DNA from 2 places in the Gardnerella sp. c10Ua_31 genome. Region 2 is predicted to be linked to the other one. Evidence: riboswitches for the same ligand, from Rfam matches in the RefSeq annotation. Region 2 holds a riboswitch; the other holds the start of a gene.
The links. A riboswitch is a leader RNA that binds a small molecule or an ion and turns the genes downstream of it on or off. The one in region 2 is predicted to bind thiamine pyrophosphate.

Region 1: it holds a riboswitch for thiamine pyrophosphate, as region 2 does, so the genes downstream of both, NYP55_RS05690 (ABC transporter permease) here and NYP55_RS01665 (ECF transporter S component) in region 2, are expected to answer to the same signal.

The regions. Positions count from the first base shown of each region.
Region 1 covers NZ_JANUYG010000003.1:146,165-149,582, reverse strand. The annotation lists gene NYP55_RS05700 (L-lactate dehydrogenase) at 1-74, opposite strand, end outside; gene eno (phosphopyruvate hydratase) at 285-1,580, opposite strand; TPP riboswitch at 1,728-1,834, shown strand; gene NYP55_RS05690 (ABC transporter permease) at 1,845-2,633, shown strand; gene NYP55_RS05685 (ABC transporter substrate-binding protein) at 2,664-3,418, shown strand, end outside.
Region 2 covers NZ_JANUYG010000001.1:414,781-418,198, reverse strand. The annotation lists gene NYP55_RS01675 (DivIVA domain-containing protein) at 1-500, shown strand, start outside; gene recO (DNA repair protein RecO) at 555-1,307, shown strand; TPP riboswitch at 1,394-1,495, shown strand; gene NYP55_RS01665 (ECF transporter S component) at 1,532-2,152, shown strand; gene NYP55_RS01660 (ABC transporter substrate-binding protein) at 2,329-3,252, shown strand; gene NYP55_RS01655 (phosphotransferase enzyme family protein) at 3,361-3,418, shown strand, end outside.

The DNA.
Region 1 (3,418 bases), on a different contig from region 2:
TGACCGCCAACAACAAGTTGATGCGCTACTGCTGCACCAACGTTTCCCATGCCTATAACTGCGACTTTTCTCATATGAAACATCTCCTTCCGTTTTTAGTTTTCCATAAAAAATAGCACTATTTTGATGAGAATGAAAGTAATTTTAGAAAAATTTATATATTTTTTCAAAAAATCGCTAAAATATACGAAAAACGGCCAATCGCATGAATGCGACTGGCCGAATTATGCTACAGTCTAGATCTTAAACAAGACTTACGTAGAACTTATAAAAGCTCTAGCATATTACTTCATATACTTCTTGCAAGCCTTGAATGCGCTGTAACCAGCATATTGAGCAGTAGAACCAAGCTCTTCTTCAATCTCAAGCAAGCGGTTGTACTTAGCAATACGCTCGCCACGAGCAGGAGCACCAGTCTTGATTTGGCCAGTGTTCTTAGCAACAGCAAGATCAGAAATGGTGGTATCTGGGGTTTCGCCAGAACGGTGGGAAACCATAGAAGTGAAGCCATTCTTGGTTGCAAGCTCAATAGCGTCGAGAGTCTCGGTAACGGAACCAATCTGGTTCAACTTTACGAGCAAGGAGTTAGCTGCTCCAAGCTCAATGCCCTTAGCCAAACGCTTTGGATTAGTAACGAGCAAGTCGTCACCAACGAATTGCAAACGATCGCCAAGACGCTTGGTGATTGCTGCCCAATCATCCCAGCCTTCTTCCTGGAATGGATCTTCGATAGAAACGATTGGATACTCGTTAATGAGCTTCTCGTAGTAATCAAGCATGTAAGCAGATTCGCGCTCTTCGCCGTCGAAACGATACTTGCCAGTTTCCTTGTTGTAGAACTCAGAAGAAGCAACGTCGAGGGAAATACCAATCTGCTTGCCCGGCTCGTAACCTGCAGCTTCGATTGCATCCATAATGTACTTCAAAGAATCTTCGTTGGACTTCATCTTTGGAGCGAAGCCACCTTCGTCGCCAAGACCAGTAGCCAAGCCTTCCTTCTTCAAAACGTTCTTTAAGGTGTGATAAACCTCAACGCCAGCGCGCAAAGCGTCGCTATAAGTAGCAAAACCGTATGGAGAAATCATGTATTCCTGAATATCGGTTGCAAAATCAGCGTGAGCACCACCGTTCATAATGTTCATGTTTGGAACTGGAAGAATGTGGCCATTTGTACCGCCAATGTAGCGATACAAAGGAAGCTCAGCAGACTCAGCAGCAGCATAAAGAGCAGCAAGAGAAACGCCAAGAATAGCGTTTGCGCCAAGCTTGCCCTTGTTTGGAGTGCCATCAAGCTCGATCATTGTTTCATCAAGAGCGCGCTGATCAGAGGCATCCATGCCAATAACCTTTGGAGCGATTACTTCGTTAACAGCCTTAACTGCTTCCAAAGTACCCTTGCCTTGGTAGCGAGACTTATCGCCATCGCGACGCTCCCAAGCTTCTGCCTCACCAGTTGAAGCACCAGAAGGAACTAAACCAATTCCTTGAGCGCCATCTTCGGTCTCCAAATAAACCTGAACAGTAGGATTTCCACGAGAATCCAAAATTTCGCGTGCATATACGCTTTCAATAGCTGCCACAACTACTCCTTATTTATCTGTTGGTTGTGTAACATATTTAAGATTAATGCGTTTTATGGACGTTATTTCGCAGCGTAAGTCGTTAAGCATACAAGACTATATAATCTAAGCTTTTGTTAATTTGTCCACACCTTTGTACAATAATAACAAACTGACACGGGGTGCAATTATTTGCTTGATTGTAATTGCTGAGATTATACCCGTCGAACCTGATATAGCTAGTACTATCGAAGGGAATGTCGAATGGTTAGCCATTGTAAGAGCATGCTAAAAAATGCATCTTCTTCACTACGTTTATGTGTGCCATGGCTTTCTACACTTGTCATACTTATTGGATGGTTTTTAGCTACACTTGGGCCTAAAGAGACTAGGCACATTCCATCACCTGCAGAAGTAATTAACGCTTTTCAAGAATTAAACTCAGAAGGTTTAATTTGGCCTTCGTTGGGAATTAGTTTTACAAGAGTTATTGCAGGATTATGTTTAGGAATGATAATTGCAGTTCCAGCAGGAGTTATTTCTGGTAGCACAAAGCTGGGCGACATTATTATTAACAAGCCTGGCCACATGCTACGGTCTGTTCCTTTTACTGCACTAGCACCTTTGCTTATTATTTTATTAGGCATTGGTGAGACTATGAAAATAGCTCTTATTGCTATAGGCGTATTTGGAACGTTCTACGTAAATATGAGGGATGGAGTTCGTAATATTGATCCCAAACTCTTGGAATTAGCTCGCGCATACAAAGTAAATAGCAAAACAGTATTTTTCACAATTCTTCTTCGAGGAGCGCTACCTAACTTTATGACTGCTTTGCGCTTTGCAATATCAGTGTCTTGGGTGGCATTGGTAACGTGTGAAACAGTCAACGCTTCAAAAGGAATTGGATATGTTCTTGCAAGATCACAAGAATTTTACAGACCAGATCAAATGCTGCTATGCATAGTTTTATACGCGATTGCAGGTCTACTTTCTGAAGGAATTGCAACACTTTTAGAAAAAATTTGCATGCCTGAGCGACGTTCATCCATCGTTAAAATCAAACAGAACTAAGAATATTAGCAAAATAATTAGGAGAATAAAATGGCTAAATTCGCATTATCTACAACAAGCAAGCGAGCATTAGCAGCTTTCTGCGCGCTTTGCACAGCAATCACCCTAGCATCATGCGGGAGCTCGAACAATAAAACACAAGCATCATCCGCAAAATCTTCCACAAATACTACTAAGCAAGTAAAAGAAGATACTGGAACTTTAAGAGTAGCATATTTGACTTCTGCAAATTATTTAACAACTCTTTCAAATAACACAAAGATGGCAGATAAGATCTTTGGTAAGGCAAAGGTTACATTTAGCGGGCCATATGTTCCTCCAGAAGCAAACACTGCAGTAACTTCTGGAAACGCAGACGTAACAACCACAGGATCTGGCCATTTTATTCATTTTATCTCCAAAGGCCAGCCATGGGTTGCTTATGCTATTAACTATTACAATGGAAACGCTCAAGGAATCGTAGCAGCACCAAATAGCGGAATCAAATCGCTTAAAGACTTATACGGAAAGAAGATTGGAATTATTGCTAAAGGTGGAAGTGGAGATTATATAATTCACAAAGCTTTTGAAAAAGCAGGACTTGACCCATCTAAAGTTCAAGAAGTAGAGATGAGTCCAAAGAACTTCCATGCAGCATTCACAACTGGTCAAGTTGACGCATTAGCAACCTTCGATCAGAACTTTGCTGCAGCTCTTGCAACTCCAGGATCAAAACTTCTAGTCACTGCAAAAGATTATGGAAATATTAACTTCGGAATCCAAGTTGCATCTGCTGAATTTGCTAA
Region 2 (3,418 bases):
ATGCGCAGAAGGCGATTTTTACTCCTCACTCTGCGAGTGTTGAAGCAAGTGACGATACAGACGACGAAATGTCGCAAGCGTCTACTGTTATGCCTCCAGCATTCCCTCCGTCTTATGCTCCTAATGCTGCTTCCAACAATTTTGCTACTAACAATAATGATTTTGGAAAAGTTAAAGATGCAGAAAAGAAGGAAGATAGCGCGAATGTTGTTAGTGCGAATGCTGATGGTGTAAATAATGCAAATGCTAACAATGCAAGTAATAACAATGCAAATGATTCTAAATCCATTGGAGATTTGAATCTTTCACTTCTTGCTTCGCCTAAGTTCGAGCCTTCGCAAAGTCTTAATTTAGATATTCCAGATCTTTCGTTCCCTGTTATGAACCATTTTGACACTTCGGTTGAAGATTCTTCTCGCGAAGCAAATAATGATTCAGATGATTTTGACGATACTGGCGAATCTAATTTTGGCGGATTTGTAAACCCAAATCATAATTAATAATCTATTTTTCACTTAGATTTAGGGATTATACAAGCTAAGAGTTATTGATTAATGCCGTTATATAACGATGAAGCTGTTGTTCTTAAGACTTTTCCTCTTGGGGAAGCTGATCGAGTTATTGTTATGCTCACTAAAAAGCATGGCAAGGTTCGAGCTGTTGCAAAAGGTGTAAGGCGGTTAAAATCTAGATTTGGTGGGCGCTTAGAGCCATTTATGCGTGTTAATGCACTTTTTGCAACTGGCAAAACTTTTGATGTTATTTCTCAAGCGGTTTTAGTTTCGCCTTATGCTGGTAGCATTTGTGCGGATTACAATCTGTATAGTTGTGCTAGCATGATTGCAGAGATTGCAGACGATTTGGTCTCGTCTTGCGCACAATATTCGGATTCTTGCTCACAATACAATCTTCTTATAGCTGCTTTGTCTGCTCTTTCTAAAAGTTTGCATAGTGCTGAATCAATCGCGCTTTCGTACGTTTTAAGAGCATTGCAATTAGCTGGATGGTCTCCTAGGTTAAATGAGTGCGTTATTTGTTCAACACGCAATGATTTAGACTATTTTTCGGCAGCTAGTGGTGGAGTTATGTGCTCTAAAGATCATGCTTTAGAGTCTATTAAGTGCAATGATTTAGCGCGTTTTCAAATGATTTCATTAATTAATGGCGATTGGCAAAATTTAGACGGAACAAGTATTGACGATTTAACGTCTAAATGCGTTGAACAATGGTGCGAATATTGGTTAGAAAAGCCTATTAGATCTATGCGTTTAAGCGAAAAAAATTCTAATTCGCTGTATTTTGATTAGAGTTTCTATTATCTTAATGAGCGATTTTGTTAATTTTATGTTTGAATTTTATAAAATTTGTCCTCGCTGTCTGATGCAATATGAATGATATCAGGCACGGGTGCTCTTTTAAGAGCTGAGAAGATTACTGTCTAACCGTTTAACGTGAATCGGGTAATGCCGACGTACGGAGTTTTCTGCAGGGTCGCCTTTGTTTGATTGGTTAAAGATGAAAGGAGACCCTAATGGGTACATCTGTTGAAGAAGAGACCGTGCGTCCATCCTTGCGTTGGAACGTAGCCGATGTTACGCTCACGGTTGTTATTGCTGTAGCTTCTGGTATTATCTTCTGGGGCATCGGCTTGATTAGTGAGCCTATTTCTGCTGCTCTTAAGCTTATTCCAGTTCCAGGCGTTAGCGCTTTGTACTACGGTTTGTTCTACTTCGCTGGTCCTTTAGCTGCTATTATGGTTCGCAAGCCAGGCGCTGCACTATTCGGTGAGTTTATTGCTGCAATGGTTGAGTTGACTGTTGGTAGCCACTGGGGCGGTATTGGTACCGTTCTTCCTGGTTTTGTTCAGGGCTTGTTCGCTGAGTTTGCATTCTTGTTTGTTATGTATCGCAAGTGGAACGTTGGTTTGACTGCACTTTCTGGCGCGTTAGCTGGTTTGGGTGGAATCGTTTCAACCTATCCGTTCTACTACGCAGGTGTTCCAATCTTTGGCGCATTCATGATGATTCACACACTTTGCAGCATGATTTCTGGTGCTGTAATTGGTGGTGTAGTTATGTGGTACTTGTACAAGGGTATTGCTGCTACTGGCGCATTGAGCCGTTTTGCTTCTGGCAAAGAAGTACGCGCTTAAGTCTTAACTTTTGCTAGTAAGATTTTATTTGTGGGCGGGGGATTAATAACCTCGCCCACTTTTGTAAAGTCGCAAGTTAAGTCGCAAGAAAAGTTGCAAGTTAAGTCGCAAGTTAAGTCGCAAATAAAAGTCGCAAATAATAAAATCACAAATCACTATAAAACAAAGGAGTTAGTATGCTAAGAGTACGTCTTGAATATGTGCATCCATGGACGAATCACGCAGGTATGTACCTTGCAAGAAAGCGCGGATTGTACGCACAATACGGATTAGATGTAGAGTTTACAAGCACAGATACGGAGCGTGGAGATGTTCCAGCATGCTTGGAGCGTGGAGAAGTAGATATAGCTCTTGTTCGCTTAAATCAGCTTTTGGCTCATCAAAATGGCGCAAACAAGCTAACGTCATTTGCTGTAATGAATCAATCGCAAATTGGCGGAATCATAACAAATAAAAACACGGGCATTACGCGATTCAAAGATCTAGAAGGAAAGCGCGTAGTAATCCCTATGGGCGTTAAGCGCTTATACACGGAGCTTCAGCAGGCTGTTGCTGCCGACGGAGGCGACTTTAGCAAGCTGATTACAATTGACCCAGGCCCATGGGAGCCAGACATTCGAGCAGTAGAGCGCGGAATGTGCGACGCTTTTATTAACGTTGCTTGGTGGGAGCCATACCAGGGTTCGCTTCCATTTGATCAAGTTGTTGTTCTTCCATTCGATTCTATTGGCGTAGCTCCGCATCATTCTTACTATGTTTGCGCTCGCCAAGAGATGATTGAGCGAAATCCGCAATTAATACGCAACTTTGCAAGCGCAACCGTTAAGGGCTATGAACTTGCAGGAAAAGACCCGCAGGCTGGCGTTGATGCTTTGCAAAATACGCTTTGCCACATTAGCCCAGAGGCTTTGCGCGCCTCGCTAGACGAAGTGATTCCGTCTTGGTACGACAAGAATGGTCGTTGGGGTACAGCAGACATGGCTTTGGTGGAAAACTACACTCGTTGGATGGGTGAAAATGGCCACTTAAGCGTGCCTCTTGATTGCGCGCTAAAGAGCCTAGAAAGCGGATGCGTAACAAACGAGTATTTGCCAGAATAGTCGGCCAGCATGTGCTTGAATCGCAAGCATAATAACGATTGCAAACGCAATTACAATCGAAAATAAATATCACAATTCAATGAACCTGTGGCAATAATTGGAGCAAATATGGAAAACGAAAGCAACGACCCTCAACTAGATATTGTTGCTCAAAGATGGGCAAATG